DNA from 3 places in the Bacillus sp. iso_77 genome. Region 3 is predicted to be linked to each of the others. Evidence: a T-box and tRNA genes for the amino acid it is inferred to sense, from the RefSeq annotation. Region 3 holds a T-box; the other regions hold tRNA genes.

Region 1 (7,838 bases), 1.4 Mb from region 3:
TTCGTTTCGACGAGACAGATGTTCGTGAAATGGGACGTACAGCAGCTGGAGTTAAAGGGATCACACTTTCTGAGGATGACATCGTCGTTGGAATGGAAATCCTTGAGCCAGATGCAAACGTATTGATCGTAACTGAAAAAGGTTATGGTAAATTAACGCCTGAAAAAGAATATCGTGTCCAAAGCCGTGGTGGTAAAGGTCTGAAAACGTGCAAGATCACTGACAACAACGGTCCGCTTGTTGCAGTGAAGGCGACTAACGCTGAAGCTGAAGAAGACTTGATGATTATCACAGGCAGTGGTGTCATCATTCGTATGGCCGTTTCAGATATCTCCACAACAGGCCGAGTCACTCAAGGTGTCCGTCTGATCCGTCTAGGTGATGATGAACATGTCGCTACAGTGGCATTAGTAGAACAATCACCAGAAGACGATGAAGAGAATAGTGAAGAAAACGTAGAAAATGTAGAGTCAGATCAAGAGCAATCTGAGTAAAAATAAAGCCGGTTTTTCACCGGCTTTATTTTTTTTTGAAAAAACATGATTTTTTTTGAAGTTTATAATGCTTTTTTCATAGATATGTGTTAATCTTTCAAAGGAGCAAAAAGAGGCTCTATTTTTTATCTCTTTCATAACAAAAACTTCTTAAAAAAATAAAATGTTTTTCAAGAAAAATGTTGACTATTGATAGAGATATATGATATATTTAAGTGGTCGCTTTGAGAGAGTGACAAACAAGTTCTTTGAAAACTAAACAAGACAAAACGTACCTGTTAATTCGAGTTTTTATAAAAAAATCCTATGATACATCATAGGTAGTCAGTCAAACGCTGACGAAAAACAAAACTTCGGTTTTGTACTTTTTCGGAGAGTTTGATCCTGGCTCAGGACGAACGCTGGCGGCGTGCCTAATACATGCAAGTCGAGCGGACAGAAGGGAGCTTGCTCCCGGATGTTAGCGGCGGACGGGTGAGTAACACGTGGGTAACCTGCCTGTAAGACTGGGATAACTCCGGGAAACCGGAGCTAATACCGGATAGTTCCTTGAACCGCATGGTTCAAGGATGAAAGACGGTTTCGGCTGTCACTTACAGATGGACCCGCGGCGCATTAGCTAGTTGGTGAGGTAACGGCTCACCAAGGCGACGATGCGTAGCCGACCTGAGAGGGTGATCGGCCACACTGGGACTGAGACACGGCCCAGACTCCTACGGGAGGCAGCAGTAGGGAATCTTCCGCAATGGACGAAAGTCTGACGGAGCAACGCCGCGTGAGTGATGAAGGTTTTCGGATCGTAAAGCTCTGTTGTTAGGGAAGAACAAGTGCAAGAGTAACTGCTTGCACCTTGACGGTACCTAACCAGAAAGCCACGGCTAACTACGTGCCAGCAGCCGCGGTAATACGTAGGTGGCAAGCGTTGTCCGGAATTATTGGGCGTAAAGGGCTCGCAGGCGGTTTCTTAAGTCTGATGTGAAAGCCCCCGGCTCAACCGGGGAGGGTCATTGGAAACTGGGAAACTTGAGTGCAGAAGAGGAGAGTGGAATTCCACGTGTAGCGGTGAAATGCGTAGAGATGTGGAGGAACACCAGTGGCGAAGGCGACTCTCTGGTCTGTAACTGACGCTGAGGAGCGAAAGCGTGGGGAGCGAACAGGATTAGATACCCTGGTAGTCCACGCCGTAAACGATGAGTGCTAAGTGTTAGGGGGTTTCCGCCCCTTAGTGCTGCAGCTAACGCATTAAGCACTCCGCCTGGGGAGTACGGTCGCAAGACTGAAACTCAAAGGAATTGACGGGGGCCCGCACAAGCGGTGGAGCATGTGGTTTAATTCGAAGCAACGCGAAGAACCTTACCAGGTCTTGACATCCTCTGACAACCCTAGAGATAGGGCTTTCCTTTCGGGGACAGAGTGACAGGTGGTGCATGGTTGTCGTCAGCTCGTGTCGTGAGATGTTGGGTTAAGTCCCGCAACGAGCGCAACCCTTGATCTTAGTTGCCAGCATTTAGTTGGGCACTCTAAGGTGACTGCCGGTGACAAACCGGAGGAAGGTGGGGATGACGTCAAATCATCATGCCCCTTATGACCTGGGCTACACACGTGCTACAATGGACAGAACAAAGGGTTGCGAGACCGCAAGGTTTAGCCAATCCCACAAATCTGTTCTCAGTTCGGATCGCAGTCTGCAACTCGACTGCGTGAAGCTGGAATCGCTAGTAATCGCGGATCAGCATGCCGCGGTGAATACGTTCCCGGGCCTTGTACACACCGCCCGTCACACCACGAGAGTTTGCAACACCCGAAGTCGGTGAGGTAACCTTTATGGAGCCAGCCGCCGAAGGTGGGGCAGATGATTGGGGTGAAGTCGTAACAAGGTAGCCGTATCGGAAGGTGCGGCTGGATCACCTCCTTTCTAAGGATATATGGAGCAGCGTACGTTTTTCGTCTTGTTTAGTTTTGAAGGAACTTGCAAAAGATCCTACAACATCATATCTTCGATATGAAAGATGGGCCTGTAGCTCAGCTGGTTAGAGCGCACGCCTGATAAGCGTGAGGTCGGTGGTTCGAGTCCACTCAGGCCCACCATCTTCTATTAAATCGGGGCCTTAGCTCAGCTGGGAGAGCGCCTGCCTTGCACGCAGGAGGTCAGCGGTTCGATCCCGCTAGGCTCCACCAACGTGTTCTTTGAAAACTAGATAACAATAAGTAATACATTCACATTGAATGCAATGCAAAGTTCATCACACATAGTGATTCTTTCTAAAGTAAGAAATGGTTAAGTTAGAAAGGGCGCACGGTGGATGCCTTGGCACTAGGAGCCGATGAAGGACGGGACGAACACCGATATGCTTCGGGGAGCTGTAAGCAAGCTTTGATCCGGAGATTTCCGAATGGGGAAACCCACTGCTCGTAATGGAGTAGTATCCATACTTGAATACATAGAGTATGAGAAGGCATACCCGGGGAACTGAAACATCTAAGTACCCGGAGGAAGAGAAAGCAAATGCGATTCCCTGAGTAGCGGCGAGCGAAACGGGAACAGCCCAAACCAAGAGGCTTGCCTCTTGGGGTTGTAGGACACTCTATACGGAGTTACAAAGGAACGATATAAGCGAAGAGGTCTGGAAAGGCCCGCCAAAGAAGGTAACAGCCCTGTAACTGAAATGTTGTTCTCTCCAGAGTGGATCCTGAGTACGGCGGAACACGTGAAATTCCGTCGGAATCCGGGAGGACCATCTCCCAAGGCTAAATACTCCCTAGTGACCGATAGTGAACCAGTACCGTGAGGGAAAGGTGAAAAGCACCCCGGAAGGGGAGTGAAATAGATCCTGAAACCGTGTGCCTACAAGTAGTCAGAGCCCGTTAACGGGTGATGGCGTGCCTTTTGTAGAATGAACCGGCGAGTTACGATCCCGTGCAAGGTTAAGCAGAAGATGCGGAGCCGCAGCGAAAGCGAGTCTGAATAGGGCGCATGAGTACGTGGTCGTAGACCCGAAACCAGGTGATCTACCCATGTCCAGGGTGAAGTTCAGGTAACACTGAATGGAGGCCCGAACCCACGCACGTTGAAAAGTGCGGGGATGAGGTGTGGGTAGGGGTGAAATGCCAATCGAACCTGGAGATAGCTGGTTCTCTCCGAAATAGCTTTAGGGCTAGCCTCAAGGTAAGAGTCTCGGAGGTAGAGCACTGATTGGACTAGGGGCCCCTACCGGGTTACCGAATTCAGTCAAACTCCGAATGCCGATGACTTATCCTTGGGAGTCAGACTGCGAGTGATAAGATCCGTAGTCGAAAGGGAAACAGCCCAGACCGCCAGCTAAGGTCCCAAAGTATACGTTAAGTGGAAAAGGATGTGGAGTTGCTTAGACAACCAGGATGTTGGCTTAGAAGCAGCCACCATTTAAAGAGTGCGTAATAGCTCACTGGTCGAGTGACTCTGCGCCGAAAATGTACCGGGGCTAAACGTATCACCGAAGCTGCGGACTGTTCTTACGAACAGTGGTAGGAGAGCGTTCTAAGTGCAGTGAAGTCAGACCGGAAGGACTGGTGGAGCGCTTAGAAGTGAGAATGCCGGTATGAGTAGCGAAAGACGGGTGAGAATCCCGTCCACCGAATGCCTAAGGTTTCCTGAGGAAGGCTCGTCCGCTCAGGGTTAGTCGGGACCTAAGCCGAGGCCGAAAGGCGTAGGCGATGGACAACAGGTTGATATTCCTGTACCACCTCCTCACCATTTGAGCAATGGGGGGACGCAGGAGGATAGGGTAAGCGCGGTATTGGATATCCGCGTCCAAGCAGTTAGGCTGGGAAATAGGCAAATCCGTTTCCCGTGAAGGCTGAGCTGTGATGGCGAGCGAAATTTAGTAGCGAAGTTCCTGATTCCACACTGCCAAGAAAAGCCTCTAGCGAGGTGAGAGGTGCCCGTACCGCAAACCGACACAGGTAGGCGAGGAGAGAATCCTAAGGTGATCGAGAGAACTCTCGTTAAGGAACTCGGCAAAATGACCCCGTAACTTCGGGAGAAGGGGTGCTTCTTAGGGTGTTAAAGCCCCGAGAAGCCGCAGTGAATAGGCCCAGGCGACTGTTTAGCAAAAACACAGGTCTCTGCGAAGCCGTAAGGCGAAGTATAGGGGCTGACGCCTGCCCGGTGCTGGAAGGTTAAGAGGAGCGCTTAGCGTAAGCGAAGGTGCGAATTGAAGCCCCAGTAAACGGCGGCCGTAACTATAACGGTCCTAAGGTAGCGAAATTCCTTGTCGGGTAAGTTCCGACCCGCACGAAAGGCGCAACGATCTGGGCACTGTCTCAACGAGAGACTCGGTGAAATTATAGTACCTGTGAAGATGCAGGTTACCCGCGACAGGACGGAAAGACCCCGTGGAGCTTTACTGCAGCCTGATATTGAATGTTGGTACAGCTTGTACAGGATAGGTAGGAGCCTTGGAAACCGGAGCGCTAGCTTCGGTGGAGGCATCGGTGGGATACTACCCTGGCTGTATTGACCTTCTAACCCGCTGCCCTTATCGGGCAGGGAGACAGTGTCAGGTGGGCAGTTTGACTGGGGCGGTCGCCTCCTAAAATGTAACGGAGGCGCCCAAAGGTTCCCTCAGAATGGTTGGAAATCATTCGCAGAGTGTAAAGGCACAAGGGAGCTTGACTGCGAGACCTACAAGTCGAGCAGGGACGAAAGTCGGGCTTAGTGATCCGGTGGTTCCGCATGGAAGGGCCATCGCTCAACGGATAAAAGCTACCCCGGGGATAACAGGCTTATCTCCCCCAAGAGTCCACATCGACGGGGAGGTTTGGCACCTCGATGTCGGCTCATCGCATCCTGGGGCTGTAGTCGGTCCCAAGGGTTGGGCTGTTCGCCCATTAAAGCGGTACGCGAGCTGGGTTCAGAACGTCGTGAGACAGTTCGGTCCCTATCCGTCGCGGGCGCAGGAAATTTGAGAGGAGCTGTCCTTAGTACGAGAGGACCGGGATGGACGCACCGCTGGTGTACCAGTTGTTCTGCCAAGGGCATCGCTGGGTAGCTATGTGCGGACGGGATAAGTGCTGAAAGCATCTAAGCATGAAGCCCCCCTCAAGATGAGATTTCCCATTCCGCAAGGAAGTAAGATCCCTGAAAGATGATCAGGTTGATAGGTCTGAGGTGGAAGCGTGGTGACACGTGGAGCTGACAGATACTAATAGATCGAGGACTTAACCTATATTCTAATGTGAAAAATGAACATTGTTATCTAGTTTTGAGAGAACATTCTCTCCATCAGGTTTGGTGGCGATAGCGAAGAGGTCACACCCGTTCCCATACCGAACACGGAAGTTAAGCTCTTCAGCGCCGATGGTAGTTGGGGGTTTCCCCCTGTGAGAGTAGGACGCCGCCAAGCTTTTCAAAGGATCAGTTCCAATCGGAACTGGTCTTTTTTGTGTTTTCTTCTAGCAGCATCATGATATAAGCCGGAAACTTGTCCTCGGCAATCTCCATATAACGTTCAATCATGACATAATCATCACTAATGTATTGAGATAAAAGCTCGTACCACCATTCTGTTTCGTAGCGGGCAATCATACTGAGATTATACATTAACAAGTAATGGCTGATGATCTCAGGAATCCCTAAAAAGGCATCTCGCGTTGATGGAATGAACCATTGATTCATTTCTAAATCATAATGAAGATGAGTAGCAAGAGCAGGGTTTTCTTCTGAAAATACATCAAATGTTAGTTTTTTAGCTTCTCGTTGCTTAAGTTTCCAAGTTGTATGGAACTCAAAATATTCAATAAAACGTTCGGCAGACATGTTATAGAGCAAGGGAATATGATCTTGAATCAACATGCCATTTGCTTGTTCTACTTTCACTAAAGTCGCGGGCTGTTTTTGAAACTCCAGAATATGACCCATTTCAGGTATTTTTGAAAGGAGATTGATCATCGTAAATCGTTCATCTTCAAGACCATTTAAATGAAATAAGTGCTTTAATACATGCATACATAATCCGTTTCGCTGAATCTTGACTTCATCCTCACTAAAACGATAATGTTGCTTCTTTCTTTTTCTTGAGGTGACGCCATGAGCTAAGACAGAGGTTTGAGAAGGATAGTCGGGATCCACTGTCAGCAAACATGCCTTTAACAGCTGTGCCATTCCATAAAACAATAAAATCGGTTTTAGTTCAAGCGGAGCTGATGCGGCTTGGTCATAAAATGTATGACCGTGCTTTAAAAAGTAAATAAATCGTTCACAGTTTTTATAGGCTTGCTGGTTTGCCTCCTGAATGTTCCGTTTCTCGTACTGTTGAAATAGAAACTTTTGGGAAGTTTCAAGTGAATAAAAACGTTTTAAATCCTTCCATCCTGAACTTTTCATCTTCTTCCTCAACTCTCTTTATATTTTCTAAAAATTGCAACTGTTTGTTGCTTCCTTGACATGCTGTTTCCTAGTTGATAATCTACATATAATATTTTGCCGAAAAGAGGGGGATTTACTAATGTGGGAAAGTAAATTTTCAAAAGAAGGTTTGACGTTTGACGATGTGTTGCTTGTTCCAGCAAAGTCTGAGGTGCTTCCGCGTGATGTCAATTTATCAGTTGAGTTAACAAGCACTTTAAAGCTGAACATTCCAATTATTAGTGCAGGAATGGATACTGTGACGGAATCGCAAATGGCGATTGCAATGGCACGTCAAGGTGGTCTTGGAATCATCCATAAGAACATGTCTATTGAGCAGCAAGCTGAACAAGTGGACAAGGTAAAACGTTCAGAGCGTGGCGTTATTACAAATCCATTTTTCTTAACACCAGATCATCAAGTATTCGATGCAGAACATTTAATGGGTAAATATCGTATTTCTGGTGTACCGATTGTTAATAACGAACAAGATCAAAAGCTTGTTGGGATTATTACGAACCGTGACCTTCGTTTTATTTCGGATTATTCAATGAAGATTAGCGACGTGATGACAAAAGAGGAACTTGTGACAGCTTCTGTTGGAACAACATTAGAAGAAGCTGAAAAAATCCTTCAGCAATATAAAATTGAAAAATTACCTCTTTTAGATGACGAAGGAACATTAAAAGGTCTCATCACCATCAAAGATATTGAAAAAGTGATTGAATTCCCTAACTCCTCTAAAGATGCACATGGCCGTTTAATTGTTGGTGCCGCTGTAGGTGTCACTGGCGATACAATGACTCGTGTGAAAAAATTAGTAGAAGCCAATGTTGATGTGATCGTCATTGATACAGCACACGGTCATTCTCAAGGTGTTCTAGACACTGTATCGAAAATCCGTGAAACGTATCCTTCTCTTAACATCATTGCTGGTAACGTTGCAACAGCTGAAGCAA
Region 2 (7,838 bases), 1.4 Mb from region 3:
GTCGTGCTGGATTTTGCGAAGGCACTTGTTAATGCAAAGCGTAATTTAACTTATTGTTCTGTTTGTGGACATATCACCGACCAGGATCCTTGCTATATTTGTGAAGATACAAGAAGAGATCAATCTGTGATCTGTGTCGTGCAGGATCCAAAAGATGTGATCGCAATGGAAAAAATGAAAGAATACAACGGCTTATATCATGTGCTTCATGGTGCTATTTCACCAATGGACGGAATTGGACCAGAGGATATTAAAATTCCTGACCTATTAAAAAGATTGCAAGACGATCAAGTCACAGAGGTCATTCTTGCAACCAACCCAAACATTGAGGGAGAAGCGACAGCCATGTATATCTCTAGATTGTTGAAACCATCAGGAATTAAACTCTCTCGCATTGCTCACGGACTCCCAGTAGGTGGAGATTTAGAGTATGCGGATGAAGTCACACTTTCTAAGGCTCTAGAAGGCAGACGTGAGATGTAGGAAGGAGAAGTACGGTACATGGGTTTTCTTCGCAGAAAATCAATTCGAAAAGAATTCGATGAGATATTAATTCAACAGCTTTTTAAGCAAAAGGAAGAATGGAACAGACAAAAAAAGCTTGTCGCAAATAGCGTTGAGCCTTCACCGGACATTCTATTCGAATTAAAGCTTGCTCAAGCGAAGTACTTTTTCTATCTGAGAGAAGCGAAAAAGAGAAATTTACGTTTAAACAACTGGAGATAGCAGGTCTATTTTCCATAATCCTCTCATATGCTTGTACTATTCATATGAAGAGGAGATGAGAGGATTATGGAACCTGTTATTGTGATTGGTTCAATTTTGTTAGCTGTTTTATTGTTGTTTATGTCGGGTGTTCAAGCAAATCCATTCAAATGGTTAGGGCTTATCGGAATAAAATTTGTCGCAGGCGCTCTTTTTTTATTTTGTCTCAATTTATTCGGCGAGAGTTTAGGGCTTCATGTTTCCATTAACCCTGTAACGAGCGGAATTAGTGGTTTGTTGGGCATTCCAGGTGTAGCAGCTTTAGTCGTAATTGAAAAGTTTATTATTTAATGCAAAATATTGTTGACTTTGATTATATATGGTGGTAAATTAATATACGTCGCTGATGACGAAGAAACGAAAAAACATAATAGCAAAAAAATTGTTGACACTAACAACTTGGATGTGATAAGATGTTCTAGTCGCTTCTGAAGCGGTAAACAAGTTCTTTGAAAACTAAACAAGACAAAACGTACCTGTTAATTCGAGTTTTTATAAAAAAATCCTATGATACATCATAGGTAGTCAGTCAAACGCTGACGAAAAACAAAACTTCGGTTTTGTACTTTTTCGGAGAGTTTGATCCTGGCTCAGGACGAACGCTGGCGGCGTGCCTAATACATGCAAGTCGAGCGGACAGAAGGGAGCTTGCTCCCGGATGTTAGCGGCGGACGGGTGAGTAACACGTGGGTAACCTGCCTGTAAGACTGGGATAACTCCGGGAAACCGGAGCTAATACCGGATAGTTCCTTGAACCGCATGGTTCAAGGATGAAAGACGGTTTCGGCTGTCACTTACAGATGGACCCGCGGCGCATTAGCTAGTTGGTGAGGTAACGGCTCACCAAGGCGACGATGCGTAGCCGACCTGAGAGGGTGATCGGCCACACTGGGACTGAGACACGGCCCAGACTCCTACGGGAGGCAGCAGTAGGGAATCTTCCGCAATGGACGAAAGTCTGACGGAGCAACGCCGCGTGAGTGATGAAGGTTTTCGGATCGTAAAGCTCTGTTGTTAGGGAAGAACAAGTGCAAGAGTAACTGCTTGCACCTTGACGGTACCTAACCAGAAAGCCACGGCTAACTACGTGCCAGCAGCCGCGGTAATACGTAGGTGGCAAGCGTTGTCCGGAATTATTGGGCGTAAAGGGCTCGCAGGCGGTTTCTTAAGTCTGATGTGAAAGCCCCCGGCTCAACCGGGGAGGGTCATTGGAAACTGGGAAACTTGAGTGCAGAAGAGGAGAGTGGAATTCCACGTGTAGCGGTGAAATGCGTAGAGATGTGGAGGAACACCAGTGGCGAAGGCGACTCTCTGGTCTGTAACTGACGCTGAGGAGCGAAAGCGTGGGGAGCGAACAGGATTAGATACCCTGGTAGTCCACGCCGTAAACGATGAGTGCTAAGTGTTAGGGGGTTTCCGCCCCTTAGTGCTGCAGCTAACGCATTAAGCACTCCGCCTGGGGAGTACGGTCGCAAGACTGAAACTCAAAGGAATTGACGGGGGCCCGCACAAGCGGTGGAGCATGTGGTTTAATTCGAAGCAACGCGAAGAACCTTACCAGGTCTTGACATCCTCTGACAACCCTAGAGATAGGGCTTTCCCTTCGGGGACAGAGTGACAGGTGGTGCATGGTTGTCGTCAGCTCGTGTCGTGAGATGTTGGGTTAAGTCCCGCAACGAGCGCAACCCTTGATCTTAGTTGCCAGCATTCAGTTGGGCACTCTAAGGTGACTGCCGGTGACAAACCGGAGGAAGGTGGGGATGACGTCAAATCATCATGCCCCTTATGACCTGGGCTACACACGTGCTACAATGGACAGAACAAAGGGCTGCGAGACCGCAAGGTTTAGCCAATCCCACAAATCTGTTCTCAGTTCGGATCGCAGTCTGCAACTCGACTGCGTGAAGCTGGAATCGCTAGTAATCGCGGATCAGCATGCCGCGGTGAATACGTTCCCGGGCCTTGTACACACCGCCCGTCACACCACGAGAGTTTGCAACACCCGAAGTCGGTGAGGTAACCTTTATGGAGCCAGCCGCCGAAGGTGGGGCAGATGATTGGGGTGAAGTCGTAACAAGGTAGCCGTATCGGAAGGTGCGGCTGGATCACCTCCTTTCTAAGGATATATGGAGCAGCGTACGTTTTTCGTCTTGTTTAGTTTTGAAGGAACTTGCAAAAGATCCTACAACATCATATCTTCGATATGAAAGATGGGCCTGTAGCTCAGCTGGTTAGAGCGCACGCCTGATAAGCGTGAGGTCGGTGGTTCGAGTCCACTCAGGCCCACCATCTTCTATTAAATCGGGGCCTTAGCTCAGCTGGGAGAGCGCCTGCCTTGCACGCAGGAGGTCAGCGGTTCGATCCCGCTAGGCTCCACCAACGTGTTCTTTGAAAACTAGATAACAATAAGTAATACATTCACATTGAATGCAATGCAAAGTTCATCACACATAGTGATTCTTTCTAAAGTAAGAAATGGTTAAGTTAGAAAGGGCGCACGGTGGATGCCTTGGCACTAGGAGCCGATGAAGGACGGGACGAACACCGATATGCTTCGGGGAGCTGTAAGCAAGCTTTGATCCGGAGATTTCCGAATGGGGAAACCCACTGCTCGTAATGGAGTAGTATCCATACTTGAATACATAGAGTATGAGAAGGCATACCCGGGGAACTGAAACATCTAAGTACCCGGAGGAAGAGAAAGCAAATGCGATTCCCTGAGTAGCGGCGAGCGAAACGGGAACAGCCCAAACCAAGAGGCTTGCCTCTTGGGGTTGTAGGACACTCTATACGGAGTTACAAAGGAACGATATAAGCGAAGAGGTCTGGAAAGGCCCGCCAAAGAAGGTAACAGCCCTGTAACTGAAATGTTGTTCTCTCCAGAGTGGATCCTGAGTACGGCGGAACACGTGAAATTCCGTCGGAATCCGGGAGGACCATCTCCCAAGGCTAAATACTCCCTAGTGACCGATAGTGAACCAGTACCGTGAGGGAAAGGTGAAAAGCACCCCGGAAGGGGAGTGAAATAGATCCTGAAACCGTGTGCCTACAAGTAGTCAGAGCCCGTTAACGGGTGATGGCGTGCCTTTTGTAGAATGAACCGGCGAGTTACGATCCCGTGCAAGGTTAAGCAGAAGATGCGGAGCCGCAGCGAAAGCGAGTCTGAATAGGGCGCATGAGTACGTGGTCGTAGACCCGAAACCAGGTGATCTACCCATGTCCAGGGTGAAGTTCAGGTAACACTGAATGGAGGCCCGAACCCACGCACGTTGAAAAGTGCGGGGATGAGGTGTGGGTAGGGGTGAAATGCCAATCGAACCTGGAGATAGCTGGTTCTCTCCGAAATAGCTTTAGGGCTAGCCTCAAGGTAAGAGTCTCGGAGGTAGAGCACTGATTGGACTAGGGGCCCCTACCGGGTTACCGAATTCAGTCAAACTCCGAATGCCGATGACTTATCCTTGGGAGTCAGACTGCGAGTGATAAGATCCGTAGTCGAAAGGGAAACAGCCCAGACCGCCAGCTAAGGTCCCAAAGTATACGTTAAGTGGAAAAGGATGTGGAGTTGCTTAGACAACCAGGATGTTGGCTTAGAAGCAGCCACCATTTAAAGAGTGCGTAATAGCTCACTGGTCGAGTGACTCTGCGCCGAAAATGTACCGGGGCTAAACGTATCACCGAAGCTGCGGACTGTTCTTACGAACAGTGGTAGGAGAGCGTTCTAAGTGCAGTGAAGTCAGACCGGAAGGACTGGTGGAGCGCTTAGAAGTGAGAATGCCGGTATGAGTAGCGAAAGACGGGTGAGAATCCCGTCCACCGAATGCCTAAGGTTTCCTGAGGAAGGCTCGTCCGCTCAGGGTTAGTCGGGACCTAAGCCGAGGCCGAAAGGCGTAGGCGATGGACAACAGGTTGATATTCCTGTACCACCTCCTCACCATTTGAGCAATGGGGGGACGCAGGAGGATAGGGTAAGCGCGGTATTGGATATCCGCGTCCAAGCAGTTAGGCTGGGAAATAGGCAAATCCGTTTCCCGTGAAGGCTGAGCTGTGATGGCGAGCGAAATTTAGTAGCGAAGTTCCTGATTCCACACTGCCAAGAAAAGCCTCTAGCGAGGTGAGAGGTGCCCGTACCGCAAACCGACACAGGTAGGCGAGGAGAGAATCCTAAGGTGATCGAGAGAACTCTCGTTAAGGAACTCGGCAAAATGACCCCGTAACTTCGGGAGAAGGGGTGCTTCTTAGGGTGTTAAAGCCCCGAGAAGCCGCAGTGAATAGGCCCAGGCGACTGTTTAGCAAAAACACAGGTCTCTGCGAAGCCGTAAGGCGAAGTATAGGGGCTGACGCCTGCCCGGTGCTGGAAGGTTAAGAGGAGCGCTTAGCGTAAGCGAAGGTGCGAATTGAAGCCCCAGTAAACGGCGGCCGTAACTATAACGGTCCTAAGGTAGCGAAATTCCTTGTCGGGTAAGTTCCGACCCGCACGAAAGGCGCAACGATCTGGGCACTGTCTCAACGAGAGACTCGGTGAAATTATAGTACCTGTGAAGATGCAGGTTACCCGCGACAGGACGGAAAGACCCCGTGGAGCTTTACTGCAGCCTGATATTGAATGTTGGTACAGCTTGTACAGGATAGGTAGGAGCCTTGGAAACCGGAGCGCTAGCTTCGGTGGAGGCATCGGTGGGATACTACCCTGGCTGTATTGACCTTCTAACCCGCTGCCCTTATCGGGCAGGGAGACAGTGTCAGGTGGGCAGTTTGACTGGGGCGGTCGCCTCCTAAAATGTAACGGAGGCGCCCAAAGGTTCCCTCAGAATGGTTGGAAATCATTCGCAGAGTGTAAAGGCACAAGGGAGCTTGACTGCGAGACCTACAAGTCGAGCAGGGACGAAAGTCGGGCTTAGTGATCCGGTGGTTCCGCATGGAAGGGCCATCGCTCAACGGATAAAAGCTACCCCGGGGATAACAGGCTTATCTCCCCCAAGAGTCCACATCGACGGGGAGGTTTGGCACCTCGATGTCGGCTCATCGCATCCTGGGGCTGTAGTCGGTCCCAAGGGTTGGGCTGTTCGCCCATTAAAGCGGTACGCGAGCTGGGTTCAGAACGTCGTGAGACAGTTCGGTCCCTATCCGTCGCGGGCGCAGGAAATTTGAGAGGAGCTGTCCTTAGTACGAGAGGACCGGGATGGACGCACCGCTGGTGTACCAGTTGTTCTGCCAAGGGCATCGCTGGGTAGCTATGTGCGGACGGGATAAGTGCTGAAAGCATCTAAGCATGAAGCCCCCCTCAAGATGAGATTTCCCATTCCGCAAGGAAGTAAGATCCCTGAAAGATGATCAGGTTGATAGGTCTGAGGTGGAAGCGTGGTGACACGTGGAGCTGACAGATACTAATAGATCGAGGACTTAACCTATATTCTAATGTGAAAAATGAACATTGTTATCTAGTTTTGAGAGAACATTCTCTCCATCAGGTTTGGTGGCGATAGCGAAGAGGTCACACCCGTTCCCATACCGAACACGGAAGTTAAGCTCTTCAGCGCCGATGGTAGTTGGGGGTTTCCCCCTGTGAGAGTAGGACGCCGCCAAGCTTTTCAAAGGATCAGTTCCAATCGGAACTGGTCTTTTTTGTATTTTAAAAAAGGAACAAACACTCGATCTGGCATGGATACATATACTAAACTATCATCTAAAACATTCTTAATTTTGTATACAATTGAAAGCGCTAGGGCATACTGAAGCTATAAGTGGAGGTGTCACAATGAGCAAAAAAGAGCGAGAAGCAATTTGTTTGATTTGTGAAGAGAAAAAAACAAAGGGAATTTATTTATATCATCAGTTTTTATGCCGAGATTGTGAACGGAAGTTAATTTCTACATCAACCTCGGATCCTAGTTATGCTGATTATGTAAGAAAGCTTAAAAATCTTCATACGCCGCCTTTGTATTCATAGACCATTAGATGGTCTTTTTTTATGGGCAATCGGGGATTGGGCCTGTTTTTTGGAACTTAGTTTGGACATCAACCGTAATAAATAATAAGATAAACAGAGAGCCTGATTATTCATAGGAGTCGATGAACATGAAATCAATTTTTTACACATTTGTATGGGCCGTTCTCTCTACTCTTTTTTCGCTGGTGATTTTAACTGTCAGTATTGGTGTTTTCCATCATCATATTGGATTGTCGATACTGTATGCGATGATTGGGTGGGGTGTGATGTTTGCAGGAAGCCGATGGGCTGCCTTCCAGTTGTTTTTGAAGAAACATGGACTGTCTCGCAGTGATTATGTATATATTAAACAGCACTTAAAAGAAGCTGGGCAAAAGCTGGTTCGTTTGAAGAAAGCTTTATTTGGTGTGAAGAACGTACAGACGATCAAGCATAATTATGAAATTCTTCGGCTTGCACGACGCATCTATACGATAACAAAAAAGGAACCGAACCGGTTTTATGATGCACAGCGGTTTTATTTTGAGAGTTTGGATTCTGTTGTTGAATTAACTGAGAAATATGCACTGCTGTATAATCAGCCGAATCGTAGCCATGAGCTTGAAATGACATTAAGCCAAACTCGAGTCACGCTGACTGAACTGCAAAAGCAATTAACGAATGATTTACAGCAAGTTTTAGGAAGAGATATAGAAGCACTTCATATTGAACTTGAAGTGGCCGATAAAATGATTAAAAAATAGACATGAAAGGAGTCAAACTCGATGAAACCAGAAGATCCAGTCATACCACCAGCCCCATCTACTACAGATCTTCCGTTTCGGGTGTTTGATACCTTATCTGATGAGGAAAAGCAGGAGGCGCTACAACGAGCTGAGAAGATCCCTGACCATCCACAAAAACTGCTTTTCTATGGCACACGTGTGCAGGAACGATTGTTAGAACAATCAAAACAAATGATGCAATATGTGGAGAAAAAAGATATTGACCAAATCGGAGACGTTCTAGAAGCTTTTTTACAGCAACTGCATTTAGTGGAGCCAGAGGATTTATTGCCAAAGAAGCGAGGCTTTTTTTTAAGGTTATTTCAGCGAGAAAAGCGTTCTACTCAGGAGATCATATCTCG
Region 3 (7,838 bases):
GTAAAAGGTCGAGTGATATATGTCAACTAAATTTCAATAATAGTTTACATATAGAATGTAAAAAAAGACCTGTGAAGAAAGATCACAGAGATCATGTTCACAGGCCTTTTATTCGTTCTATTCTTCTTCGTCTTCTTGATCTAAGAACGTATTTAACGTTTCTTCAATCATGTCCCACTCTTCATCCGTTTCAATTGGCTCTAATTCGCCATCTTCACCGTCTTCGTTTGGTGTGAAGCTTGATGCATGAATTTCAATCTCTTCGTTATCTTGTTCAGAAATTGGGTAGTAAAGAACATATGATTTGTTAAAATGGTCGCTTTCAAAAGTAAATAGTACTTCGCAAAGCTGCTCATTTCCATTATCATCAACGATTGTAATTTGCTTTTCTCCGTGTTCCATTTGATTCACCTCATTTTAATTTAAGCTGTCTAAGTATCCTTGAAGGATCATAACAGCCGCCATTTTATCAATGACTTTTTTACGCTTTTGTCTGCTCACATCTGCAGAGATGAGCATTTTTTCTGCTGCCATCGTTGACAGACGCTCGTCCCAAAGCACAACAGGAACATTGTACGTGTTTTCTAACACTTTCGCAAATGATTGGCTGGCCTCGCCTCTTGGACCGACCGTACCGTTCATATTTTTTGGAAAACCAAGTACAATTTTATCCGTTCCATATTGCGAGACGATCTCAGACAGGCGGCTGAGACCAAAGTCTCCGCCTGCTTCATCAATTTTAATGGTTTCAATCCCTTGAGCTGTCCATCCCATTTCATCACTGATTGCCACACCAAGGGTTTTCGTGCCTAAATCTAAGCCTAAAATTCTCATGTTTTACGCCTCTTTATGTGTCTCTAAGTACGATTTAACCAATTCCTCAATTAATTCGTCTCGTTCTAGTTTACGAATTAGGTTGCGTGCATCCTGATGTCTTGGAATATAAGCAGGGTCGCCTGACAGCAAGTATCCGACAATTTGATTGATCGGGTTGTATCCTTTTTCTTGGAGTGCGTCATAAACTGTTATGAGCACTTCATTCACATTGGTTTCAGCTGAATCATCAGAGAAGTTAAACTTCATTGTCTTATCAAATGAACTCACTGCTTCTTGCACCTCTCTTCCAACATTCTACTAGCAAGCTTTTTTCTAACCGCTCATCTAATACCATTATTCTACACTACATTGACTGATTATAAAACGGATTTGACAGATTCTTCGACAGTTGCCAGTGCTTCTTCAAGCTTTTCTGGCTGTTTACCGCCTGCTTGTGCCATATCTGGGCGTCCGCCTCCGCCTCCGCCGCAAATTTCAGCTGCCTGCTTCACAAGTTTTCCTGCATGAAGACCTTTTTCAATGACGTCTTTCGTCACACCGGCTGAAATGTTGACTTTTCCATTTTGAACGGCACCAAGTACGATGACAGCTGAACCTAATTTCGCTTTTAAGTCATCAACCATCGTTCTTAAATGGTTCATGTCTTTGGCGTTTACTTTTTCAGTTAACACGTTCACTCCGCCAACTTCGATGACTTTTTCTAAAATAGAGCCAGCTTCTGCTTGACTTAATTTCGCAAGAAGTGATTCGTTTTCTCTTTGAACTTCTTTTAAATCAGCCTGCAAGGAAGCGATGCGTTTTGGTACATCTTTTGTATTTGATTTCAGTTCATTAGCTGCCTTTTCTAAAATCGCAAGCTGATCATTTAATTCTTCATAAGCACCTTTACCTGTTACAGCCTCAATACGGCGTGTTCCAGCACCAATACCCGATTCAGATGCAATTTTAAACAATCCGATCTCCGCAGTGTTTTGAACGTGACAGCCTCCGCATAACTCGATGCTGTAATCACCCACTTGCACCACACGGACAATATCGCCATACTTCTCGCCAAACAGCGCCATTGCGCCCATTTCTTTTGCTTCAGCAATTGGTTTCAGGTCAATGGCAACCGAAATGCCTTCCCAAATCTTTTCGTTGACGATTTTTTCAATTTGTGACAATTCTTCTTTTGTTACTTGTCCAAAGTGAGAAAAGTCAAAGCGAAGTCTGTTTTCATTCACAAGTGAACCCGCTTGGTTAACGTGGCTGCCCAATACATCTTTTAGCGCTTGGTGCAAAAGATGTGTCGCTGTGTGATTTTTCACAATGCCTTTTCGAAGCGCTGATTCGACTTCCGCAGTGACTTCAATGCCTTTTTGAACCGTACCACTTACGACGACTCCTTCGTGGACATGCTGGCCGTTTGGCGCCTTTTTCACATCTTTGATATCAATGATCGCTTCGGCACTTTTTAACGTTCCTTTATCCGCCACTTGTCCGCCGCTTTCCGCATAGAAAGGTGTTTCATCTAATAAAATTTGCACCGTTTCCCCTTCGTGAGCTTCTGTGACAATTTCACCGTTTTGAAGCAATTCGATAATACGAGCATCTGCAGTTAAATTTTCATAGCCCACAAACGTACTTTCTGCTTTAATATCGCCTAAAGCCCCGCCTTGAACCTGCATACTACCTACATCTTGTCTAGCATTTCTTGCACGTTCACGCTGCTTCTCCATTTCTAGCTGGAAGCCTTCACGATCGACTGTCATGTTCTCATCTTCTGCATATTCTTCTGTGAGTTCGACCGGGAATCCATATGTGTCATAAAGCTTAAACACATCTTTACCGGAAATTTGTGAGCTGCCATTGTCTCGTTCTTTTTTGATCACTTCTGATAAAATGGCTAACCCTTCATTCAGTGTCTCATGGAAACGCTCTTCTTCATTTTTGATCACTTTTGCAATAAATTCTTCTTTTGCTTGAACATCTGGATAGAAATCCTTCATGATCTCCGCAACAACTGGAACTAGGTCATACATAAATGGACGGTGGATATGGATCGTTTTTGCATAACGCACAGCACGGCGCAGCAAACGTCTTAACACATAACCTCGGCCTTCATTAGAAGGAAGTGCTCCGTCACTTACGGCAAAGGCAACAGTACGAATGTGATCAGCAATGACTTTAAATGCTGTATCCTTTTCTTTCGACTCACCGTAGCTTTCTCCAGAAATTGTTTCTACCGCACGGATAATCGGCATGAATAGGTCTGTGTCAAAGTTCGTCGGTACGTTTTGAATCACAGAGACCATACGCTCAAGACCCATTCCTGTATCAATGTTTTTCTTCGGAAGCGGTGTGTATGTACCATCTGGATTATGGTTAAATTCAGAAAAAACAAGATTCCATACTTCTAGATAACGTTCATTTTCTCCGCCTGGATATAATTCAGGGTCGTTCATGTCGTTGCCATATGCTTCGCCGCGATCATAGAAAATTTCTGTATTCGGACCACTTGGCCCCTCGCCAATATCCCAGAAGTTGCCCTCTAGACGAATAATTCGTTCCTCAGGGACACCAATTTTATCTCTCCAAAGAACATACGCTTCTTCATCCTCTGGATGTACCGTTACAGATAACAGATTCGGATCAAAGCCAATCCACTCGTCACTTGTGAGGAATTCCCAAGCCCATTCGATTGCCTCTTCTTTGAAATAGTCTCCAATAGAGAAGTTGCCCAGCATTTCAAAAAACGTATGATGGCGTGCTGTTTTCCCTACATTTTCAATGTCATTTGTACGAATTGATTTTTGTGCGTTGCAAATACGCGGATTCTCAGGCACGACGCGGCCATCGAAGTATTTCTTTAATGTTGCCACCCCGCTGTTAATCCATAAAAGTGTTGGATCGTCATGCGGTACGAGGGACGCACTCGGTTCGACAGCATGTCCTTTTTCTTTAAAAAAATCTAAAAACATTTGACGTACTTGAGCTGAAGTTAAAGTTTTCATCATAAATCCTCCTTTTTTATTCCTCAATCTTCACACAAACGAAAAAACATCCCGCCCTATGCAAGCAAAAAACTACTTACACAGGGACGAGATGCTCTCGCGGTACCACCCTGATTATAGACATATGCGTCTATCACCTTCACATCCGATAACGCCGGAAGAGAGCGGCAGTGTTTATCTGCACTCGGGACTAGCTTCCGTTAAAGGTCTGATAAGGCTTTTCTCAGCAAACAAAGCCTCTCTCTGCAACAGCTTTTTAACGTACTCGGGTCCGTCATTGAATTCAATATGTATGAATCGAAATTATTATAGACAACTCGGCTCGTCTTGTCAATGAACGCTTCGTCTCATGTGAATATATTGCACAATGATGACCCTCATAATAGCTGCGGACGGCACGGCTAAAATCATTCCAATCAAGCCAAACAGCTCACCTCCAGCGAGTAACACCAGCATGATTACGACAGGATGCATATGCAGGCTTCTCCCGACAATGATCGGACTCAGTACATTGCTTTCTAAAAATTGAAGCACGGCTACTGTAATTAGCACAATGATCACTGACTTCACTGAGATGGTAAAAGCGATAAAGACAGCTGGAATCGCTCCAATAATCGGGCCAAAATACGGAATGACATTCGTTGCACCGATTAACATACCTAGTACAAGCGGATATGGAATATGAAACAGCCAAAGAACAATGGCAGCAGCTCCCCCAATTAAAGAACAGACAAGCAATTGCCCTCTAATATAATCCCCAAGTGAGTCATCCACTGCTTTCACAAAGGCATGTCCCCTTTTTCGGAAGCTTGGCGGGGTTAAATACCATGCTGCCCGCTTCATCGTGTTCATATCTTTCACCATATAAAAGACAAGAAAAGGAATAAGTGCAGCAACTAAGGCGTAATCAAGCAGTACTTTACAGCTAAGAATCATCCGCTCTGCCCCATTTGCGGCATACGTCTCAGATTGGACAATAAAACGATCCAGTCGTTCATGTAGTCCATCAGGCCAGTGGCTTGTATGACGATGAACATGCGATAAAGCACCATTATACGTTTCGGCAAGCATGGGAATTTGCTCCGACAATTCATTTAACTGAGCGATTAAAACCGGTGCCCCTTTATACACAGCCAAACCAATGCCGCCAAAAAACAGCACATATATCAATAAGAGACTGACCGTCCTTGGCAAACCTCGCTTATGTAGTCTTTCAACAATGGGATAAAGAAGATAAGAAATAAAAATAGCGATAAGAAGCGGGATCAAAACCGCTTTGAGCAATAAAAAAATAGGCATCCATAACTCGTCTAGCTGAACCAAAATGAGTAAAGACGCAAGGACAAGCAGTACACCTGCAGCATATATTAGAAACTCGATCGGACGTTTCTTCACCTTTTTCACCTCTCTTCTTATTGTTTAACCAACTTCTGCAATTATCCATGTAAATAAAATTTGTCCTAACTTTGTTAAAAATGAATACACATGAAACATACGGCTCCATCCAAAGTCACTGTTTGCTGTAAAATCTCGTTAGAAAATATTCCATTATTTTCTTATTTCTGCCTCATTTATGCTAGAATCCGCTTTAACTCAATCATTAGAAGAGGAGGTTCTTCATGATCACATTCGAAGAAGTCAACAAGCATTACGGCCAGTTCCATGTACTTAAGGACATTAACCTACATATTCAAAAAGGTGAGGTTGTTGTGATCATCGGTCCTTCAGGGTCTGGAAAAAGCACGATGCTCAGATGTATCAATCGTCTTGAAAGCATTGATGAAGGAAAAGTCCTTGTCAATCAAGTGTCTGTTCAGCATCCGAAAACCAACATCAATCTCATCAGGCAAAATATCGGGATGGTGTTTCAGCACTTCCATCTTTATCCGCATAAGACGGTGCTTGAAAACATTATGCTTGCGCCGATGAAGGTTAAAAAAGTGAGCAAAGAAGAAGCAAAGGAAACAGCTGAATTTTATTTAAATAAAGTTGGCATTCCTGAAAAAGCAGACACCTACCCTTCTAGACTCTCAGGAGGACAGCAGCAGCGTGTGGCAATCGCAAGGGGACTTGCAATGAAACCTGAGGTCATGCTTTTCGATGAACCAACATCAGCTCTTGATCCAGAGATGATCGGTGAGGTGCTAGATGTGATGAAACAGCTGGCAAGGGAAGGAATGACAATGGTCGTTGTCACGCACGAGATGGGATTTGCCCGTGAAGTCGCAGACCGCATTGTGTTTATTGATGAAGGAAGAATTCTTGAAGAATCTACACCAGCTGCCTTTTATGAAAAACCGCGCGAGAAACGCGCTCAGCTCTTTTTAAGCCGTATTTTAAATCACTAGGGGGAATGAATTTGATGAAAAAAATGAAACGCTTTGGCCTATTACTGTTGATGACTTTCTGTATGATCGCTCTCGCTGCTTGTGGATCTGCCGAGAAAGGCTCAACTGATGCAAAACAAGGCAGCTCATTAGAAGCCATTAAGAAAGACAAAAAAATCGTTTTCGGTGTGAAAAACGATACTCGTTTATTCGGTCTAAAAAATCCTAGTAGCGGGGATATTGAAGGGTTTGATATTGATATCGCAAAAGCGATCACTAAAGAAATGCTCGGTGATGAAGGAAAAGCAGAATTCAAAGAAGTGACATCTAAAACAAGAATTCCTTTACTGCAAAAAGGAGATATTCATGCCATTGTTGCCACAATGACGATCACAGAAGAGCGTAAAAAAGAGGTCAATTTCTCAGATGTTTACTTTGAAGCAGGACAATCACTGCTTGTGAAAAAAGGCAGCGACATTCAATCGATTGATGATCTTAAAAAAGGTACGAAGGTGCTTGCAGTGAAAGGGTCCACTTCTTCTCAAAACATTCGCGAAAAAGCACCAGAAGCATCCGTTTTAGAATTTGAAAATTACCAAGAAGCCTTTACAGCCTTAAAATCAAATCAAGGGCAAGTTCTGACAACTGATAATGCAATTTTATTTGGCATGGCAGACGAAGATTCAAATTATGAAGTCGTTGGCGGAACATTTACCGATGAGCCTTATGGCATCGCTGTGAAAAAAGGCGATGAAAAATTGACAGAAGCCATTAATAAAGCGTTAAAGGCATTAAAAGATAATGGAGAGTATGACAAGATTCATAAAAAATGGATCAAAGAATAATCAATTGACTCGATCAATCTCAACACCCTCAGGAGAGCCGCTTGCCGGCTCCTCTATTGATTAGGAAGGAAGTGAACTGATTGCTGCGGTTTTCCATTTTAACTGAGAACTTCCATCTTTATTTAGAAGGGTTTAAATATACGATTGGTGCAAGTGTCATTGCGTTGATTGGAAGCTTTTTCATCGGTACACTCATTGCCATTATGAGAATTGCGCCACTAAGGCCGCTCAACTGGTTAGGGACGGCTTACGTGGAATTTATTCGGAATATTCCGTTATTATTGATCACCTTTGTGTTCTTTTTTGGTTTACCGGTACTTGGCATTGTGGCAGATGGCTTTACAGCAGGAACCATTGCCCTCTCCATTTATACGTCTGCTTTTATCGCTGAAGCCATTCGTGCAGGTATACAAGCTGTACCGCTTGGACAAATGGAAGCAGCTAGAGCTTCTGGTCTGTCATATAGCGGAACGATGCGATATATTATTCTGCCGCAAGCAATCAAAATTGTCATTCCACCACTTGGGAATCAATTTATCAACCTTGTGAAAAACTCGTCTATTTTAGGTGTCATTGCAGGGTTTGATCTGATGTACCAAGGAGACCTTATCGCTTCGAGAACGTTTGTGACATTTGATGTATACATCTTTGTTGCCATGTTCTATCTTCTATTGACCATTCCGCTTAGTCTAGGCGTTGGTTATTTAGAAAAAAGATTAGCCCGAAGCCACTAGAAAGGAGGAAAACACAATGGATTTTATAGGTGCCTACCAGCCCGATCATCTCGCCTTTTTACTTGAAGGATTTGCTGTCACCTTAAAAGTGGCTTTTATCTC

The links. The T-box of region 3 lies ahead of alaS (alanine--tRNA ligase). A T-box ahead of a tRNA ligase gene usually reads a tRNA of that ligase, here a tRNA-Ala.
Positions count from the first base shown of each region.
Region 1: it encodes a tRNA-Ala, which carries the amino acid that the T-box ahead of alaS (alanine--tRNA ligase) is inferred to sense. The anticodon was not compared.
Region 2: it encodes a tRNA-Ala, which carries the amino acid that the T-box ahead of alaS (alanine--tRNA ligase) is inferred to sense. The anticodon was not compared.

Region 1 covers NZ_CM149683.1:8,651-16,488, forward strand. The annotation lists gene gyrA (DNA gyrase subunit A) at 1-494, shown strand, start outside; rRNA gene AC0VYC_RS00040 (16S ribosomal RNA) at 861-2,409, shown strand; tRNA gene AC0VYC_RS00045 (tRNA-Ile) at 2,506-2,582, shown strand; tRNA gene AC0VYC_RS00050 (tRNA-Ala) at 2,597-2,672, shown strand; rRNA gene AC0VYC_RS00055 (23S ribosomal RNA) at 2,771-5,701, shown strand; rRNA gene rrf (5S ribosomal RNA) at 5,763-5,878, shown strand; gene AC0VYC_RS00065 (YaaC family protein) at 5,890-6,858, opposite strand; gene guaB (IMP dehydrogenase) at 6,980-7,838, shown strand, end outside.
Region 2 covers NZ_CM149683.1:31,355-39,192, forward strand. The annotation lists gene recR (recombination protein RecR) at 1-483, shown strand, start outside; gene AC0VYC_RS00155 (YaaL family protein) at 502-726, shown strand; gene AC0VYC_RS00160 (pro-sigmaK processing inhibitor BofA family protein) at 793-1,056, shown strand; rRNA gene AC0VYC_RS00165 (16S ribosomal RNA) at 1,333-2,881, shown strand; tRNA gene AC0VYC_RS00170 (tRNA-Ile) at 2,978-3,054, shown strand; tRNA gene AC0VYC_RS00175 (tRNA-Ala) at 3,069-3,144, shown strand; rRNA gene AC0VYC_RS00180 (23S ribosomal RNA) at 3,243-6,173, shown strand; rRNA gene rrf (5S ribosomal RNA) at 6,235-6,350, shown strand; gene AC0VYC_RS00190 (sigma factor G inhibitor Gin) at 6,521-6,712, shown strand; gene AC0VYC_RS00195 (5-bromo-4-chloroindolyl phosphate hydrolysis family protein) at 6,841-7,455, shown strand; gene AC0VYC_RS00200 (toxic anion resistance protein) at 7,477-7,838, shown strand, end outside.
Region 3 covers NZ_CM149683.1:2,385,139-2,392,976, forward strand. The annotation lists gene AC0VYC_RS12270 (DUF1292 domain-containing protein) at 118-402, opposite strand; gene ruvX (Holliday junction resolvase RuvX) at 418-834, opposite strand; gene AC0VYC_RS12280 (IreB family regulatory phosphoprotein) at 838-1,104, opposite strand; gene alaS (alanine--tRNA ligase) at 1,194-3,830, opposite strand; T-box leader at 3,910-4,117, opposite strand; gene AC0VYC_RS12290 (AI-2E family transporter) at 4,161-5,225, opposite strand; gene AC0VYC_RS12295 (amino acid ABC transporter ATP-binding protein) at 5,450-6,178, shown strand; gene AC0VYC_RS12300 (transporter substrate-binding domain-containing protein) at 6,193-7,002, shown strand; gene AC0VYC_RS12305 (amino acid ABC transporter permease) at 7,083-7,736, shown strand; gene AC0VYC_RS12310 (amino acid ABC transporter permease) at 7,753-7,838, shown strand, end outside.